DNA from 2 places in the Aureimonas sp. AU40 genome. Region 1 is predicted to be linked to the other one. Evidence: predicted binding sites of a transcription regulator. Region 1 holds the regulator's gene; the other holds the start of a gene.
The links. Region 1 encodes LexA, which represses DNA repair genes until DNA is damaged. Its sites were predicted from a motif close to TGTTCNNNNTGTGTTCNG; they were not measured.
Positions count from the first base shown of each region.

Region 1 (9,798 bases):
CCTCACCAATCGCCCTTTGAGTGAGCGCCATCATGAAGCGATCCATCGGGCCCAGCGCGCGGCAACGCGGCTTGGTCTTCTGGACATCGGCCAAGCCGTCGTCGCTTCGGCCGATCGTGTGATTGCCCTCGAAGGGATCGAGGGCACGAAGGAGATGCTGCTACGCGTCGCCGATCTTCGCGGGCGAGGGCGCATCGGTGCGTCGGAGCCTTGTGTGTTGTTCAAGGCGTTCAAGCCGCAGCAGGACGCCCGCTTCGACCTGCCCAGCATCGGTACGGAGACGATACGCCAGGCACAGGAAGCGGGGCTTGCCGGGATCGCCATGAGCGCGAACCGATCCCTCGTCATCGAACCGCAGCGGGTTGCGGAAGAAGCCGAGGCGGCTGGTTTGTTTGTTCTCGGCATCGAGACTGCACTGGGAGAAGATCCGTCATGAAGATCGCCTTCGTCCTGGGGGAAGAGTCGGCCGATCGGATTGCGGGCGAGGTGGCCCGTGCTCTGCGTGATCGGTTCGGTCCCAGCATCCAGTTCATCGGCCTCGGAGGCGATGCGCTGAAACGGGAAGGGCTCACCAGCCTTTTCGATATCGAGGAATTGTCGATCATCGGCGTCGGGGCAATTCTTTCGCGATTGCCGAAGCTCCTCGGTCGGCTGCGGCAAACGGTGGATTTTCTCTTAGAGGAACGGCCGGATGCGATCGTCACGATCGACAGCTTCACCTTCACCAATCGGGTCGCACTGAAGGTTCGCCAGCGCTGGCCGGACGCGCGCATCGTCAATGTCGTGCCGCCCGCGATCTGGGCCTACAAGCCCAAGCGGGCCGAAACTCTCCGCCAAGCCGTCGATCATTCCGCCAGCCTATTTCCGTTCGAGCCGCGTTTTCTAAAAGAACATGGCGGTCCGCCTGCGACCTATGTCGGCCATCCGCTCCTGAGCGATCCGCGCCTGCGCGCCATTCTGGATCGCGAGGCCGAAACGGGCATGAGGCCTGCCGGTAGTCCGCCGCATCTCGTCATCCTGCCGGGCTCGCGACGGGGCGAAATCGAGCGGCTGATGGACGATTTCGGCCGCACTTACTCGATGCTTCACCACCGCATCCCTGGCCTGAGAGCGAGTTTGCCAGCGGTGCGCCGCGTGCGCTCTCTGATCGAGTCCAAACTGGAAAGCTGGAGCGTGAAGCCAGAGGTGCTGGAAGGAGACGACGCGAAATGGGCGGCCTTCGCGTCCGCCGACGCCGCCCTTGCAGCGAGCGGAACCGTGTCGCTGGAGCTCGCGCTCGCCGGCGTTCCCATGGCCCTGGCCTATCGGCTGGACCCTGTATCCTATGCGCTGCGCCACATGGTGACGGGCTGGACAGCGGCGTTGCCCAATTTCATCGCCGGCCATCCGCTCGTGCCGGAGCATTTTCACGAGTTCGTTCGCCCACAGGCTTTAGCGCTCAGGCTCGATCGCCTGATGCATGAGACGCCGGAACGCGCGGCTCAGCTGAAGGGGATGCAGGATATCCGACAGGCCATGCGGGTCGACCGCCCGCCCGGGGAGGCGATTGCGGATCTCATCGTTCGTGAGATCGAGCGATCCGGCAGACCATAAAAAAACAGGCGCCCGAGGCGCCTGTTTTCGTTTCAGCTTGTCGGATCAGCGATCGCTGACCGAGATGTAGTCGCGCTGCGGTGCGCCGGTATAAAGCTGGCGAGGGCGACCGATGCGCTGATGCGGATCCTCGATCATTTCCTTCCACTGCGCGATCCAACCGACCGTGCGCGCGACCGCGAACAGAACGGTGAACATCGTGGTGGGGAAGCCGAGCGCCTTCAGCGTGATGCCGGAGTAGAAGTCGACGTTGGGATAGAGCTTCTTCTCGATGAAATACTCATCGTTCAGAGCGATATGCTCCAGTTCCATCGCGACTTCGAGCAGCGGATCGTCCTTGATGCCGAGCTCGTTCAGGACCTCGTGGCAGGTCTGCTGCATGATCTTGGCGCGCGGGTCGTAGTTCTTGTAGACCCGGTGGCCGAAGCCCATGAGGCGGAACGGATCGTTCTTATCCTTGGCGCGCGCCACGAACTCGGGAATCCGGTCCTTGCTGCCGATTTCCGACAGCATGTTGAGCGCCGCTTCGTTGGCGCCGCCATGGGCAGGGCCCCATAGGCAGGCGATGCCGGCCGCGATGCAGGCGAAGGGATTGGCGCCCGACGAGCCGGCAAGGCGAACCGTCGAGGTCGAAGCGTTCTGCTCGTGATCGGCGTGGAGGATGAAAATCCGATCCATCGCCCGCGCCAGCACGGGGTTGATCTGGTACGGCTCGCAGGGAACTGCGAAGCACATATGCAGGAAGTTTTCCGCGTAGGAGAGATCGTTGCGCGGGTAAACGAAGGGCTGACCGATGTGATACTTGTAGGCCATCGCCGCCAGGGTCGGCGTCTTGGCGATCATGCGGATCGACGCGACCATGCGCTGATGCGGATCGGTGATGTCGGTCGAGTCGTGATAGAAGGCGGAGAGGGCGCCGACAGAGCCGACCATGACGGCCATTGGGTGCGCGTCTCGACGGAAGCCCGTGTAGAAGCGGGACATCTGCTCGTGCACCATCGTGTGGCGCGTCACGTGGTAGACGAAGTCCGCCTTCTCGCTCGCGGTCGGAAGTTCGCCGTAGAGCAGGAGGTAGCAGGTTTCGAGAAAGTCGCCGCGCTCCGCAAGCTGGTCGATGGGATAGCCGCGATGCAGAAGAACGCCTTCGTCACCGTCGATATAGGTGATCTTCGACTCGCAGGACGCGGTCGATGTGAAGCCCGGATCGTAGGTGAAGAGACCGGTGTTCTTGTAGAGCGACGCGATGTCGACCACATCGGGTCCGATGGTTCCTGATCGGAGCGTCAGCTCCGCGCTCTTGTCTCCAAGGGCCAGTTTCGCCGATTGATTCATGCGTTACCCCTTCTGCGTGAGCCAGGGCGCCAACGGCCGTTCTTGGGCCAAACGCCAGCTTCGAGCGAATGCGTATCGGAAAGGGGGTTAAGGAACAAGTTTCCGTCGCAGAACAATTTTGCGCCGCAACACTCGCTCAAGCTCAACTTTAGGCGGGGCCTACAAGCCTACTCCAAGCAGGCTTCTTGGTTTCCAAGGGCGCGGGCTGAGACCGCAACCCCGCGCCCGCACCGTCCGGAATCTCAACCCGTTAAACGGACGCCTGGTCCTTGAGCCGCTGCAGCGATTCGTCTCGGCCCAAGACCGCCAGCACGTCATAGACGCCAGGCGAGGTGGACTTGCCGGTCAGAGCGGCACGCAGCGGCTGCGCGACCTTGCCGAGCTTCAGCCCAACGGATTCGGCATGGGCTTTGATCGCCGGCTCCAGCGATACGACGCTCCAGTCGCCTAAGCCCTCTAGAACCGGAAGGAGCCCGCTCAGAATGTCTCGTCCATCCTTAGCCAGAATCTCGGCGGCCTTCTCGTCCAGCGTGAGCGGCCTGCGAGCGAAGAGATAGGCGGCGCTTTCCGTCAGCTCCACCAGCGTCTTGGCGCGCTCCTTCAAGCCTGGCATGGCAGCCGACAGCTGGCGGCAAACCGTCGCGTCGTCGTCCTGGCGCAGGATGTCGCCATTGGGTAGATGCACGCGCTCCACCATTAGCGTCTCGACCAAATCCGTGTCGGAAGACCCGCGAATCCAATGGCCGTTGATGGCGTCGAGCTTGGCGAAATCGAACCGCGCCGCGCCCTTGTTGATGTCGGTGATGTCGAACCAGGCGGTCATGTCCTCGATCGTCATGACCTCGTCGTCGCCATGGCTCCAGCCGAGACGCACGAGATAGTTCAGGAGCGCCTTCGGGAGGTAGCCCATGCCGCGATAGGCATCGACGCCAAGCGCGCCGTGGCGCTTGGAAAGCTTGGCTCCGTCCGCGCCATGGATCAGCGGAATATGGGCCATGACCGGAACGTCCCAGCCCATGGCCTGATAGATCAAGGTCTGGCGCCCGGCATTGGTCAGATGGTCGTCGCCCCGAATGATGTGCGTGACGCCCATGTCGTGGTCGTCCACGACGACCGCATGCATGTAGGTCGGCGTGCCGTCCGAGCGCAGCAGGATGAAATCGTCGAGATCCTTGTTGGGAAAGCGGACGTCGCCCTGAACCTGATCGCGCACCACGGTCTCGCCGTCTAAAGGCGCCTTGATGCGGATGACCGGCTTGACGCCGGCCGGCGCCTCGGACGGATCTCGGTCGCGCCAGCGAGCATCGTAGCGGGGCGGGCGCTTCTCGGCCTTGGCCTTCTCGCGCATCTCGTCCAGCTCGGCCGGGGAGGCATAGCAATAATAGGCCTTACCGGCCGCGACGAGCGCTTCTGCCACTTCGCGGTGGCGCGCCGCCCGAGCGAACTGCGAGATCGGCTCGCCGTCAGCCTTCAGCCCGAGCCAGTCCAGCCCTTCGATGATCGCGCTCACGGCCGCGTCGGTCGAGCGCTCCCGATCGGTGTCCTCAATGCGTAGCAGCATCTGCCCGCCCATGCGCCGGGCGTAGAGCCAGTTGAACAAGGCCGTGCGGGCTCCGCCGATATGGAGGAAGCCCGTGGGCGAGGGCGCGAAACGTGTCACCACGCGATCGGTCATCTCGGTGCCTTTGAAAACCGGGCGCGACGGAGATCGCAAGCCCTCTCAGTTGGAATGCGCGCCTCCGGTCGGGCTGCGCATGGATGGCCGGGTGTGTAACATAGGATCGAGAGGACTCAAGGCGGGGCGCACGTGCCGGCATCGCAGGTGATCACGGACGTTCTGCCGGACGGAGCCGCCGGCAATTCATCGTCCATCCCGCGCGTCGATCCGATTGGGCCGCTGCGGCTCTGGCTTTCCCGGCAGGTACAGCGCGAACGAGACCTCCGGTCGGCCTTCGCGTGGCTTCCGATCGGAATGATGATCGCGATCGCTCTCGTCTTCGGCTCGGGCTGGCGGCCTCCGGGCTGGCTGGGACCTGTCTTCGCGTTCGTAAGCATCGCTGGCGCAAACCTTGGGGCCGGTCGCCCCTTTGTCAGATCCGCTTTCCTGTTGCCCCTCGGCTTCGCCCTGGGACTTGGCACGAGTTGGATCGAGCTGAAGACAACCGACACGGTGATGCTCTCGGGAAATGCAACGGTTCGCATTTCCGGGCGTGTTCTGCTTCGCGAGCAGGACGATCGCGGGCGCTATCGCTATACGATCCAAGTCCTGGCAACGGAGCGCCCGCATCTCAGCCGGCCGCCGGAACGCGTACGCGTGCTCGTATCGAGCCGCCATGAGGCCCTGGCGATCGGCGCTCGCTATGTGGGCCTCGTGCGCCTGCAGCCGCCGGCAGGCCCTGCCTTTCCCGGTGGATATGACTTCGCTTTCATGCCCTATTTCGACGGCACCGGAGCCTTCGGCTACTCCCTCGGGCCGCCGAACCCCTCCGTGGAACCCGAGACGCTTGGAGTTTTCGAACACGTCGCCAAGCTGCGCCTGCTGATCGGCGATAGGATTCGCGCCGTGCTGCCGGACGAGCGCGGCGCTGTCGCGGCAGCGCTCATCAATGGCGAGCGCGCCGGGATCCCCGACGACATCGAAGCCGCCTTGCGAGTAACCGGACTTGCCCATGTCCTATCAATCTCCGGCTTTCACATGGCGCTAGTGGCGGGAATGACCATGCTAGCGGTGCGCTCAAGCATCGCCGCCTTTCCGTCGCTGGCGCTGCGTTGGCAGGCGCGCAAGATCGCGGCGGTCGCGGCGCTGGGCATCACCGGGTTCTACTTCCTACTGGCGGGTGACAACGCCGCAACCGAGCGATCCTTCGTCATGATCGCGATCATGCTGGGCGCGGTTCTGGTGGATCGACCGGCCCTGACCCTGCGCAATGTTGCGATTGCGGCCATGGTGGTCATGCTGATCTCGCCGCATGCACTGATGACCGCGACCTTCCAGATGTCGTTTGCCGCCACCGCCGCGCTGGTCGGGGCCTATGGTGCGTATTCCCGGTGGTCGAAAGGGGCGGGCGACGATCTCTCGCCTTTGCGCACGCTGGCGCTGGTGGTGATCGGCGTGTTCTTGTCGTCGCTGATTGCCGGCGCGGCGACGGCGCCTTACGCGATCTACCATTTCCAGCGGGCCGCGCCCTTCGGCCTTCTTGCCAATGTCCTGGCGACGCCGATCTTCTCGTTCTGGATCATGCCGCTGGCGTTGGCGAGCGTCTGCCTGATGCCCCTCGGCCTCGAGAGCTTGGCGCTTGTGCCCATTGGTTGGGGGCTCGATCTCGTGTTCTGGATGGCGAAGGCGCTGGCCGCTGCCTTTCCCGATTATGGCGTTGGGCAGATCGGCAGCGTCAGCCTTATCTGCTTCACGGTCTGTCTGCTGCTGCTCTCGTTTTGCCAGAGCCATTTTCGATGGGCGGCGGTCGCCCCGCTGGTGCTCGGCCTTCTCCTCGTTCCTGCAGCCTCGCGCCCCGAACTCGCCATATCGGAGGACGCTCGGGACATCGCAGTGATAGGCGACAATGGGCAGGTGATCGATCTTCGCAAGCGCCCGAACCGCTTCGTGCACGATCAATGGAAGCGCGCCTACCAGTTGGCGCCTCCCGGCCGTTCGAAGGACGATCGAAAGACCTTCGAATGCGACGAGCAGATTTGCCGTGCGAAGACCCGCTCGGGGCTCCGCATCGCCTGGACCGATCAGTTGGAGAAGCTGGGAGAACTCTGCGACACGGCCGATATTGCCGTGGTCGCCCGCGCGCCTCGCATCGAATCTTGCCGCTCAGGTGCGAAACTTCTGACGCTCCGCACACTGCGGCGCACAGGCGCGGTGGCTCTGGAGAGGCAGCGAGGCGGGTGGGAGCTACGGCCGTCCATTCCCCAGCCTTTCGAAGAATGGAACCAGCATCGCTCGGCGCCTTGGCCCGAGCGAATGGGAGGCGACAAGCCGAGCCGGAAAACGCCGAAAGGCGCGCGGCCGCGCCCTAATGATAGCGGCGGATCAGACCGACGAGACGACCCTGCACCTTGACCCGTCCCGCTTCCAGGACCCGCGTCTCATAGGCGGGATTGGCAGCTTCCAGTTCGACCATGGCGCCGCGACGACGGAAGCGCTTCAAGGTGGCCTCTTCCTCATCGATGAGAGCCACGACGATCTCGCCCGCGGTTGCCGTCTCCGCCCGCTGGATCAGCACCGTGTCGCCGTCGAGAATGCCGGCCTCGACCATCGAATCGCCTTTGACCTCCAGCGCGTAATGCTCGCCTTGGCCGAACATCTCAATCGGGAGGGCGATGGAGCGGCTGTTCTGCTGGATCGCGGAAATGGGGACACCCGCTGCGATGCGGCCCATAACGGGAACAGGCATGGAGTCATTGGCCGCGTCCGCCGTCTCGCCGCTTCGCGCGGTGGCAGCCCGCCCCGGAAAGGGCAAAACCTGCCGCTCGATCGTCTCGCCTTGGGAAACCTTCGCGGTAGTTGACGCGGCGACCTGAGCTTTACCGGCCATGGAATCGGGAAGCCGAACGACCTCAAGAGCGCGGGCCCGGTTGGGAAGGCGGCGGATGAAGCCACGTTCCTCCAGCGCCGTAATCAACCGGTGGATGCCGGACTTGGATTTCAGGTCCAGCGCTTCCTTCATCTCGTCGAAGGACGGGGGAACGCCGATCGACTGCAGGCGATCATGAATGAAGAGGAGCAATTCATGCTGCTTGCGGGTCAACATCGTTCGTATCCAACCAAAACAAAACCTGAACAAAGCCTATCTGTTCTGTTTGTGTTCTGCAAGGATGCCTGTCAAGCCAATCGCACGAACTCACAGGGATCGCCGGTCTCGCTAGGCGGAGCATGAGGTTGCCTGACGAGAAGTACGTCCGCTAGGGCGAAGACACTGAGGAGCGAGGAGTCCTGCCGATCGAACGGGACGATGCGGGGCTTGCCATCTGTCTCCCCACTGATTCGGCCACGCATGAACTCGGCACGATGATCGTTGGCGGGGACGGGCGTCCCCAATACGCCCCTTTCGTAGCCACCGTGCGCCGGGCGCCCGGCCAGCCGTTCGACCAGCGGCCGAAGAAAAAGCTCGGCGGTGACGAGGCTGGAGGCGGGGTTTCCCGGCAGACCTAGAAACCGCATCTCGCCGAAGCGTCCGGCCATCAGCGGCTTGCCGGGCCGCATGGCGACCTTCCAGAAATCGAGTTCCACTCCACACTCGCGAAAGACCGGCGCGACGAGGTCGTGATCTCCGACCGAGGCGCCGCCGATCGTCACGAAGACATCCACTTCATCGCGCCTGGCCCTGTCGAGCACGGCGGCAAGCGCCGAGCGGTCGTCCGCGACAACGCCATAGGATAAAGCCTCTCCGCCTGACGCTTCCACCATGGCAGCGATGCCGAACCCGTTGGATGCCACGATCTGCGCCGGGCCGGGGCGCGTGCCGGGCAGAACCAATTCGCTGCCGGTCATCAGAATGGCGACGCGCGGGCGCCGACAAACCTCCACCTCCGCGTGACCGCCGCTTGCCGCCAGCGCGATACTGGCAGGGCGAAAGATCGTGCCGGCCCGGAGAAGCGGCGCGCCCTCTCGAAAGTCATTCCCTGCCGGGCGGATATGGCGGCCGGGCGTGACCGGCTCGCGGACGAGCACCGTCTCCGGGTTCGGACGCTCTGTGTTCTCCTGGATGACGACGGCATCCGCGCCTTGCGGCGCGGGTGCGCCGGTGAAGATGCGAACCGCCTCGCCAGCACGCAAAATGCCTTCGAACGCCGCGCCGGCGGCCGATTCTCCGATGAGACGCAGTCGCGTTTCACCAGTGCCCAAGTCGCTGGCAAGGACGGCATATCCGTCCATCGCGGAGGCATCAAAAGAAGGCTGGGTCAGGATGGCCGAGAGATCGCTCGCCAGCCGCCTTCCGGCTAGGCTCCGCAGGTCTACGCGCTCGGTTTGCGCCACCGGCGAGACGTCCGACAGGAGCCGATCGCGCGCCTCCTCGACCGGCAGCAAACTCACGCGGCGCTCCAAGTGCCGGAACGTCCGCCCGTTTTCTCCACGAGGCGGATCTGGCTGATCGTCATGTCGCGGTCCACCGCCTTCGCCATGTCGTAGATCGTGAGGCAGGCGATGGAGACGGCTGTCAGCGCTTCCATTTCGATCCCCGTCTTGCCGGATACCCGGCACGTCGCGGAAACGCGGATGCCGGGCAATGCCGGTTCGTACTCCAGATCGAGCGAGACCTTCTCCAGCATCAGCGGGTGGCAAAGCGGAATCAGTTCGTGGGTCTTTTTCGCGCCCATGATGCCGGCGATGCGCGCGATCGCGATCACGTCGCCCTTTTTGGCACTGCCCTGCCGAATCATCTCCAGCGTTTCCGCCCGCATCAGGACGAGGCCTTCGGCCCGCGCCGTGCGGACCGTCTCGGGCTTGTCACCGACATCGACCATGCGGGCCGAGCCGTCCGCATCGAGATGAGTCAGTGAAGCCTCGCTCATGCCGCTTCCGCCGCCGCGCCGAAGAGCAGCTTGCGAGTGGCCATTTCCACGTCGCTTTGCCGCATCAGGCTCTCGCCGACGAGGAAGGTGCGAATGTTCGCACCGGCGAGGCGCACGCAATCCTCATGCGTCGAGATCGCGCTCTCGCCAACGAGGATGCGATCCGCCGGGACAAGCCGGGCGATCCGCTCACTTGTGGACAGATCGGTTTCGAAGGTGCGCAGATTGCGGTTGTTGATGCCGAAAAGCGGTGAACGCAGCTTGAGCGCGCGTTCGGCCTCGGCCTCGTCATGAACTTCGAGAAGGACGTCCATCCCATGCGCGAAAGCGCTGGCTTCGAGTTCGGCTGCC
Region 1 is NZ_BBWL01000041.1:424,291-434,088, reverse strand. Features, by position in the region: gene AUL32_RS15555 (LpxI family protein) at 1-436, shown strand, start outside; gene lpxB (lipid-A-disaccharide synthase) at 433-1,593, shown strand; gene gltA (citrate synthase) at 1,639-2,925, opposite strand; gene gltX (glutamate--tRNA ligase) at 3,176-4,600, opposite strand; gene AUL32_RS15535 (ComEC/Rec2 family competence protein) at 4,898-6,994, shown strand; gene lexA (transcriptional repressor LexA) at 6,948-7,685, opposite strand; gene AUL32_RS15525 (molybdopterin molybdotransferase MoeA) at 7,757-8,968, opposite strand; gene moaC (cyclic pyranopterin monophosphate synthase MoaC) at 8,965-9,447, opposite strand; gene trpC (indole-3-glycerol phosphate synthase TrpC) at 9,444-9,798, opposite strand, start outside.

Region 2 (9,798 bases), on a different contig from region 1:
GGAACATACATTTCCAGCGCGGCATCGCCTTCGAGCGGCTGAAGCAGTGGGACAAGGCGGAGCCGGAGTTCAAGAAAGCGCTGGAGCTTTCGCCCGACCAGCCGCAGGTCCTGAATTATCTCGGCTATAGCTGGGTGGACATGAACCGCAACCTCGACGAGGGGCTGCAGATGATCCGCACCGCCGTCGATCTCAGGCCGAACGACGGCTACATCATCGATTCGCTGGGCTGGGCCTATTATCGCCTTGGCCGTTACCCCGACGCGGTGGAGCAGCTGGAGCGCGCCATTCTGCTGACGCCCGCCGATCCGACGATCAACGACCATCTGGGCGATGCCTATTGGCGCGTCGGTCGCACGCGCGAGGCGCGCTTCCAGTGGAACCGCGCGCTGATCGGCGAGCCCAAGCCCGAGCCGAACGTGGTGGAAACCATCAAGCGTAAGCTGGCCGAGGGACTCGGGCCGGAAGCGCCCACCAAGCCGGGCGAGGTCGCGCCCGACACGGACGCGCAGCGCGCCGCCAACGAGGCGCCGGCAGCCGTCCGCCCGAACTGACGCTGAAGCGGTGGACCTTCTGGAGCCATCCGCTCCGGCGCTGCATCGGGCAGCGCTGGCGCCTGCCAAGATCAATCTCGCGCTGCATGTCACAGGGCGGCGCGAGAACGGCTATCACGACCTCGACAGTCTCGTGGTCTTCGCCCGCGAAGGGGACCGGCTCACGCTGGCGCCCTCACACGAGGATCGGCTGACGATCGACGGCCCGTTCGCGAGCGGCCTGCCGCTCGACCGGGGCAATCTCGTTCTGCGCGCCCTGGATCTGGCGCGCGTCGGTGCCGCCGGCCTCGGCCTCGCGCTTCCTCCCCTCCACATCCATCTGCAAAAGAATCTGCCGCTCGCATCGGGCATTGGTGGCGGCTCGGCGGACGCCGCCGCGCTTCTGCGCATGCTCGGCGCGATCTGGCCCGCCATCCAGCCCGCTCTGGCCACGGAATGCCTCGCGCTCGGCGCGGACGTTCCGATGTGCCTGTCCGGCCGGGCGGCCCGCGTGCGCGGCGTCGGCGAGATCGCGGCCGCCGTCCCGCGCCTGCCGGGCTTCGGTCTCTTGCTGGTCAATTGCGGCGCGCCCGTCTCCACGCCCACCGCCTTCGCCGGGTTGGAGCGGCGCGACAACCCGCCTCTGCCTCCCCTGCCCGAGGACGGCTTTATCGACCTCGCCGCCTTGGTCGACTATCTCGCAGGCACGCGCAACGATCTGGAGGCCCCGGCGCGGCACATCGTGCCCGCCATTGCCGCCGTGTGCGACGCCTTGCGCGCAGAAGAGCCGCTGTTTCACCGCATGTCCGGCTCCGGCGCCACCGTCTTCGCCCTGTTCGAGAACGGGGCGCAGGCCGAGCAGGCGGCCGTGCGGCTGCGCGCGCGCCATCCCGGCTGGTGGATCGCCTCCACCGGCGTCGATCCGATTGGAGACCGGCCATGAGCGCCCCTGACCGCCTCTTTCTTCCGCTCGGCATCGCCGTCCTTACCGTGTCCGACACGCGCAAAGCGGAGGATGATCGCTCCGGCGATACGCTGGCCGCGCGCCTCAGCGAAGCCGGCCATCGCCTCGCCGCGCGCGCCATCGTGCCGGACGATCGGGACGCCATTCGCGAGACCGTGCTCGGCTGGTCCAGGGACCCGGAGGTGGACGTCGTCATCACGACGGGCGGCACGGGCTTCACCGGCCGCGACGTGACGCCGGAGGCGCTGGAGCCGATCTTCGAAAAGCGCATGGACGGGTTCTCAGCCGTGTTCCACCGCGTCTCCTTCGAGACGATCGGCGTATCGACCATCCAGTCCCGCGCCACGGGCGGGGTGGTGAACGCGACCTTCGTCTTCGTCCTGCCCGGCTCGCCCGGAGCCTGCTGCGACGCGTGGGACCATATCCTAAAGCCCCAGCTCGACTACCGGCACAAGCCCTGCAACTTCGTCGAGATCATGCCGCGCCTGGACGAACATCTGAGGCGCAAAGGCGGCGCGGCAGCCTGAAGGCCAGCCGTCTCCGCTCCTCCATCGGCTGAGGCAAGGCGAGGCGTTCAGTCGTCGCGCTTGCGCAGCCGCTCGCTGGGCAGCCCATCGGCGGCCCTGTCGATCGCGACTCCCGCCGCCAGACGCTTCGCCAGATGCGCTTTCGGAACCAGCCGCGCGCTGGGCCTTCCGGCGAACCAGCGTCGCCACCCCGCGCGATCCCCCACGGGCAGCACGAAGCGGCCGCCTCTCGGTGCCTTCTCGCGCAACTGGTTTTCGATGTGATGCACCGCGCGCTCCGGCCAGCTTCCGGGCAAGCGGCTGCCCGCACGCAACACCAGCACCCACTCCCCCTTCAGCGTCGCGGCCGACTGGCGCAACTCGGCCAGCGAGCGCACCGAGCAACCCGCATGGTCCGCGACGTCCAGAACCTCCTGGCCGCTGGGGTCCACGACCACGACATCGCGCAGCACACCCTCGACCACGCCGGTTACCAGCGAGGACAGGGTCAGGGTCAGTTCCTGCGGGTCTTCGGCATCGAAAACAAGGACGCTCAGCATGGAACCGGCTTAACCGAGCCGAAGCGCGCTGACCAGAGCGGCACGGATACGCAATTTTGTTCTTGTAATGTTCTCATATGATGAATAGGACTATGGTCACAACGAGAGCAGCCACAGGGAAGCTTGTCCCATGTCCGAGATCCGCAGCCTCGAGAGAACCGACCGCCTGGGTCTGACCGGCCGTGAAGGCATCGACATGGCGCATCATGTCGTGGCGCAGTCCGGCCTTCGCATCGGCTTCGAGCGTCGGCGCGGCCGCGCGGCGGGCATCAACCCGACGGGCCGCTTCGAGCCTTTCTCTCGCTCCGTCTTCGACGATGGCTGGGCGACGATGGACGAGTTGCCGAGCTTCAAGACCGAAGTGCAGACGGAGATGGCCCGCACGGTCATCACCCGCAACACCTCCCCCGACATTTCCTTCGACCGGTCGGTGAACCCCTATCGCGGCTGCGAGCACGGCTGCATCTATTGCTTCGCACGGCCGACGCACAGCTATGTCGGCCTGTCGCCGGGGCTCGATTTCGAGACTAAGCTCTTTGCCAAGCCGAACGCTGCGGAGCTTCTGGAGGAGGAGATCGGCCGCGCCGGCTACGAGCCGAAGGCCATCGCGATCGGCACCAATACCGATCCTTACCAGCCGATCGAGCGCGAGCGCCGCATCATGCGCGACATGCTGGAAGTGCTGGAGGCCGCCAACCATCCGGTCGGCATCGTGACGAAGTCCGCTCTGGTGCTGCGCGATCTCGATATTCTCTCGCGCATGGCGGCCAAGGGCCTCGCCAAGGTCGCGATCTCGGTGACGACGCTCGACCGACGCCTCGCCCGCACCATGGAGCCGCGCGCCGCGACGCCCTCCAAGCGCCTGGAAGCAGTTCGCGAACTCACCAAGGCCGGCGTGCCGACCATGGTGATGACGGCGCCGATCATCCCGGGCCTGACGGATTCGGAGATCGAGCGGCTTCTGGAAGCGGCGGCGGAAGCGGGCGCTCGCGAGGTCGGCTACGTTCTTCTGCGCCTGCCGCTGGAGGTCGCGCCGCTCTTCAAGGAATGGCTGCTGCAGCACTATCCCGATCGCTACCGGCATGTCCTGTCGCTCCTGCGCTCTATGCGCGGCGGTAAGGACTATGACGCGGAATGGAACAAGCGGATGACCGGCAAGGGTCCCTACGCCATGCAGATCAAGCATCGGTTCGAAATGGCGGCCCGGCGCTTCGACTTGAACCTCGAGCGCACCCAGTTGCGCACCGACCTGTTCAGGGCGCCCAAGGGCGCTGGCGTCCAGCTGTCGCTGCTCTGAGAGACGACCGAAGCCCGCGAGCGGAAGAACACAGACTTTCGTTCGCGGGCAACAGGCGGGCTTTCAGTTGATGCGGGGCGTGTCTCCTCATCGATGAAGACGCTCTGAGGGAACCGGATCAGCCAGATCGATGCTGGCACTATGTCTACCCCGCCGGTTCGCCAAATCATTCGGGTTCTGCCCGCACCAGTTCCGGCGTTTGTCCCCGACGCCGGATCGCTCGCCCGCCGTCCGCACCCGGCTCGCGAGCCTTGAGGAGAATCGGAGAATGCGCGAGTCTCGCCGCACCATGGCTCGCCGTTCCTCCGATTCTCCACCCCTTCCCCCTCGCCCTGCCCGACGTGCCGCGCCGCATCCCGGCCCGGATTTTGCGCGCGAGGCCGCCCTTCTGCAGAATGGCGTCCACTGCGTGGCCGGCGTGGACGAGGCCGGGCGCGGTCCGCTCGCCGGACCGGTCGTCGCCGGCGCGGTGATTCTGCGCGTCGAGCACATTCCCGAAGGGCTGGACGATTCTAAAAAGCTTGGCGCGCGCGAGCGCGAGCGCCTGTTCGATGCGATCCTCGATATGGCCGAGGTAGGCCTCGGCAGCGCCAGTGCCGCCGAGATCGATCGGCTCAACATCCGGCAAGCGACGTTTCTCGCCATGCGACGCGCGCTGTTTGCCCTTCCCAGCAGGCCCGATCACGCTTTGATCGACGGTCGCGACGTGCCGCCGGGCCTTCCCTGCGCCGGGTCGGCGGTGATCGGCGGAGATGCGCTCTGCCTGTCGATCGCAGCGGCCTCGATCGTCGCCAAAGTCATGCGAGATCGGCTGATGACCACGCTTTGCGCGAGCGACCCGCGCTACGGTTTCAGCCGCCACATGGGCTATCCCACGGTCGCCCATCGCGCCGCGCTCGCCGAGCATGGCGTTGGCCCGCATCACCGGCGCAGCTTCGGGCCGGTGCGAGCCCTCATGCTGGCAGGCGAGTCGGACGGTTAGGCGAGGCCCCACTCGTGCCATCTCCCATGTGCAAACCCCATCGCATCGGTGCGGGTTGGCACACTTCCCGATTTGCCGCTTCCCGGCATTCCGCAGACAAACGAAAAAGGCCGGCTTTTCAGCCGGCCTTCGTCTTATACAAGAGCTATTGGTGCGGATCAGTTCAGACGACGGCGCACTTCGGCGATCGACTGGTCGGTGATGCGCGGGTCGGCGCCGACATTGCGCTCGGTCATGACGCGCGTTGCCGCCTCGATGGCGATGTCCACCGCGCGAGCGCGGACTTCGGACACGGCCTCGATCTCCGCCTGCTTGATCTTCTGCTCGGCGACCTGCGTGCGACGGGCAACGTAGTCTTCGCTCTTGGCGCGGGCCTCGGCGACGATGCCCTGCGCCTCGCGCTGCGCGACGGCGAGGATTTCCTGCGCCTCGCTCTCCGCCTCGCGGCGGCGGCGCTGGTATTCGGCCAGTTGCTGCTTGGCCTCTTCCTTCAGCTCGCGCGCTTCGTCGATCTCGTTGCGGATCTGCGCGGCGCGCTTGTCGAGCGCCTTCGCCATGATCGAGGGCGCCTTGAGATAGGCGATCAGCGCCAGGAAGAGGATGAGGCCGACGAGAGCCCAGAACGTATTGTCGAAAGCCATGGCGACGCCCTTTTAGGAACGAACGGAACGGACGGCGTGGGAGACGTCCTCGCGCGACACGCCGAGGCCGGCAATGTCGTTGAGAATGGCTTCGGCCGCATCTTCGGCGATCGTGCCGACATCGGCGAGCGCGCGCATCTTCACCTCGGCAATGCGAGCCTGGGCGCTTTCGAGGCGACCGTCGAGTTCGGCCTCGATGGTCTTGCGCTGCGCATCGGCATCGGCGCGCGCCTTGTCGCGGGCTTCCGTGGCGATGCGGGCGGAATTCTTGCGAGCGGACGCGAGTTCCTGCTCATAGGCGGCCTGTGCCTCGTCGGCGTCGAGGCGCATGCGCTCGGCGGCTTGGAGATCGAGGGCGATGCGCTCGCGGCGATTCTCCAGAACCGTGGAGATGCGCGGCACGATCGTCTTCGACAGGACGTAGTAGAACACGCCGAAGGTGATCGCGAGCCACAGGATCTGCGACGCGAAGAACTCGGGGTTCATCGGCGGAAAGCCGGCTTCCTCGTGGTGACCGGGCTCCACGGAGATCGCTTCGCCCGTGGGCGGAACGGGTGTTTCCATCAGGGTCGGACCTGCATCTGGCGATTGGACCTGGGCGAAAGCCTGAGTGACGAACATGTCGGACTCCGATGATACGGGTCCGGCCGCCCCAGCAGGGGCGGCCGGCTGCACAATCCCTTATGCGACCTGCTTAGACGAAGAGCAGCAGGAGCGCGATCAGGAGCGAGAAAATGCCCAGAGCTTCCGTCACGGCGAAGCCGAACACGAGACGACCGAACTGGCCATCGGCTGCCGACGGGTTGCGCAGGGCGCCCGTGAGGAAGCTCGAGAAGATGTTGCCGAGCGCGAGAGCGGTGCCGGCCATGCCGAAGCAAGCGAGACCAGCGCCGATGTAACGTGCAGCTTCCGCGTCCATGGGAACTCCTTTGGTTGGATCGTGCGGGGGTAGGATCCGCGGCGCCATGCGTCCGCGAAAGGGGGAGAGCGGTCAGTGGTGAACGTGAACCGCGTCGTTGAGGTACATGCAGGTCAGGATCGCGAAGACATAGGCCTGCAGGAAGGCAACCAGGAACTCCAGCGCCGTGATGCCCACCGTCATGACGAGCGGCAGGAGAGCGCCGAGGAAGCCGAGCGCGCCCATGCTGCCCATCGAGACCACGAAGCCTGCGAAGACCTTTAGCGTGATGTGACCGGCCAGCATGTTGGCGAAAAGACGAACAGAGAGCGAGATCGGGCGCGAAAGGAACGAGATCAACTCGATCAGCACCACGAAGGGCAGGACCGCCCCCGGAACGCCGGAGGGAACGAAGACCTTGAACCAGCCGAGGCCGTTCTTGCGGATGCCGTAGACCACGACCGTGCCGATCACCAGCAACGCAAGCGCGAAGGTGACGATCAGATGGCTGGTGACGGTGAAGAAGTAGGGGAACATCCCGATGAGGTTGGCCACCAGGATGAACATGAAGAGCGAGAACACGAACGGGAAGAACTGCATCCCGTGCGAGCCCGTCGCGTCGCGCAGCATCTTGGCGATGAACTCGTAGGAGAGTTCGGACACCGACTGCGCGCGGTTCGGGACTAGGCCACGTCCCCGGGTCGACCAGTAAAGGAAGCCCGTCGCCACCGCCACGGTCGCGACCATGAACAGCGAGGAGTTGGTGAACGACAGATCAAGGCCGCCGATCTCGATCGGAACGAGCCGAGAAATCTGGAACTGGTGAAGCGGATCGTTCGCCAAAACGTCTGGTCCTCTTGATGCGGAGCCCTCGGAGAGCGAGACTGCCATAGCGTCCCGAACCGCGCTTCGCAACTCCCTGACGTCGAAATGCACCTTTGCTTTCCGAACGATCGCTCCGCTAGCGACGTTCGGTCGGGTCCTTCTCGCCGCTGGCGGACCGCACCACGTTGAGAACGCCGGCGGCGAAGCCCAGCATGAGGAAGACGATGAGACCGAAGGGAGACACCCCGAATAGACGGTCGATCCCGTAACCGATGGCCCCGCCGACCATGATGCCCGCGATGAATTCGCTGGCGATCTTGAGGCCCTGGGCCATGCCCTGCATGCTGCCCTGGCCACCCTCCGGCACCACCGGCTCGGCCGTCGCGGCTTTCAGCCGGTCGATCCGCTCCTTCAATTTGCGGCGATCCGCCTCCAGATCCGCTTCGCTTCGAGGCTCAGGCTCGCTCATCGTCATTCGTCCATCCGGCCGATCTGTCCGCCCGCCGCATGGCGAAACAAAGGCGGTTCAAGTTTGCGTGTTCGCCGCCGAAAGCGTCACTCGCGCGAACATACACCGCAGCGTCCAAAACCGAGAGGGCCGGCTAACGCCAGCCCCCGCCGAAGGTCCGGTAGAAGATGTGAAGGCCGATCTTGTCGACCTTTTCCATGGTCTTGGCCCAGCGCGGGTGGACATAGGTCGCGTGGTAATGGGTCGCCGAGCCGACTTCGGGAATCCAGATCTCGCCATTGGTCGCCTGCCGGGCGATTCGCTCGGCCAGGGCATAGGCCGGGCGATTCCAGATGACGTCCTTGATGCCGTCGCAGGCGAAGGAGAACTGGCAGCGGCCGAACCAGTCCTGGTTCTGGTAGACGACGCCACAGATCGTTTTGGGATAGGCGGGATTGCGCACCCGGTTGAGGACGACCTGTGCGACCGCCCCCTGGCCCTGTTCCGTTTCCCCGCGCGCCTCGAAATAGATCGCCTTGGCGAGGCAGGTCTGCTGCTCCTCGGTATAGGAGGAGGCCGGGAGGGGCGTCGCGACCCAGGAATGGTCGTTTTCGCCCTTGGGCGGAATGAAGCCTCGCGAGGGCCCGAGAACCGCGTCGAACAGGTTCGACACGCCGGGCCGCGGGGTGCCGGCATAGGCCGCGACGCTTGAGCCGGCGACGTCGTTGGATGACGGGGTGGGCGCCAAAGCGGCAATGGCCCGCAACGCGTCCGGCTTGGGCGCGGCGATTTGTCCCTTCGGGCTTTCGGGCGCAAGCGGCGGCGCGAAACTTTCCGCGACCAGCACGGCGCCGCCCGAGCTATCGGGTGCGGCGAAGGCCGCGCGCAGATTCTCGTCGCCCAGCGCGATCCCGGCTTGGAGGAGGCCGGCGGGATCGACGAGTCGCCCGGCCGCGAACTTGGCCTGCACGGTGGCAAGCGGCGTCGGAGCGACGCGCCCTCCCCTCTTGGCGGGAATCCGCGCCACGGGGTCCTTGATGTAGAGGGGTCCGGCGAGCGCGCTCGAATCCAGATCGTCGCCGTCCTCGGCGAAGGCCGAGAGATCGGCCATCTCGGGCGGAAGGCTTGCCTGGAGTTCCGCCTGCGTTGGTACCGGCGGCATGGCAATCGCGGCAGGGAAAAGGGGCAGCACCGCGAGGGCGAGCGGCAGCGAGGCGAGAAGACGGGCGCGCGCGCGGGCACCATTTCGGCGCGGGGCGCTGCCCTGAAGTCTCGATCGAGCGTGAACGGCCATCGTCGGCTTCCCGGAGTGTCCTTGGAAAGCCGAACATCTCTTATTAACCTTAGCGGACGGTTAATGCCCGCCGGCATGGCGTTGCCGGGTCGGAGCCGAGCGGCGTCCAGGCGCGCGGGACCCTCGCCCCACGCGCCGAACCGAAGCGGCCTTTAGAATTTGCGCGCCTTGTGCGCGAAGGGGTTCTCCGACTTGCGCATGGTGATGCGGATCGGGATGCCGGTGAGGCCGAACTGATCGCGCAGGCCATTGATGAGATAGCGCATATAGGCCGTGCCCACGGCCTCGGGCCGGGACGTGGACAGGATGAAGGTCGGCGGGCGCGTCTTCACCTGCGTGATGTACTTGATGTTCACGCGGCGGCCCGCCACGGCCGGAGGCGGGTGATGCGACACCATCCGCTCCAGCCATTGGTTGAGCTTGGCGGTCGAGACGCGCTTGTTCCAGATCTCGTGCGTTTCGGTAACCGCCTTCATCAGGCGATCCAGCCCGTCGCCGGTCTCGCCCGAGACCGTGACGGCCTTCACGCCGCGCATCTGCGGCAGGAGGCGATCGGTCTTCTCGCGCAGGTCCGCCAGCACGGCCTGCCGATCCTCCACGAGATCCCACTTGTTGAAGGCCAGGACCGGCGCGCGGCCTTCGCGCGAGATCAGATCGGCGATCGACAGGTCCTGCTTCTCGAACGGCACGGTGACGTCGAGGACGATGATCACGACTTCGGCATAGCGCATGGCGCGCAGCGCGTCGGCGACCGACAGCTTTTCCAGCTTCTCCTCGACGCGCGCACGGCGGCGCAGGCCGGCCGTGTCGAACATCTTGATGCGCCGGCCGCGCCATTCCCATTCCACGG
Region 2 is NZ_BBWL01000025.1:22,945-32,742, reverse strand. Features, by position in the region: gene AUL32_RS08015 (tetratricopeptide repeat protein) at 1-554, shown strand, start outside; gene AUL32_RS08010 (4-(cytidine 5'-diphospho)-2-C-methyl-D-erythritol kinase) at 565-1,476, shown strand; gene moaB (molybdenum cofactor biosynthesis protein B) at 1,473-2,024, shown strand; gene AUL32_RS08000 (hypothetical protein) at 2,072-2,563, opposite strand; gene AUL32_RS07995 (PA0069 family radical SAM protein) at 2,760-3,860, shown strand; gene AUL32_RS07990 (ribonuclease HII) at 4,129-4,842, shown strand; gene AUL32_RS07985 (F0F1 ATP synthase subunit B) at 5,001-5,483, opposite strand; gene AUL32_RS07980 (F0F1 ATP synthase subunit B) at 5,496-6,104, opposite strand; gene AUL32_RS07975 (F0F1 ATP synthase subunit C) at 6,178-6,402, opposite strand; gene AUL32_RS07970 (F0F1 ATP synthase subunit A) at 6,475-7,224, opposite strand; gene AUL32_RS07965 (AtpZ/AtpI family protein) at 7,343-7,681, opposite strand; gene AUL32_RS07960 (cell wall hydrolase) at 7,809-8,948, opposite strand; gene der (ribosome biogenesis GTPase Der) at 9,101-9,798, opposite strand, start outside.
Region 2: a site for LexA is predicted at 2,621-2,638, ahead of AUL32_RS07995 (PA0069 family radical SAM protein). Genes of this name have one in related genera too.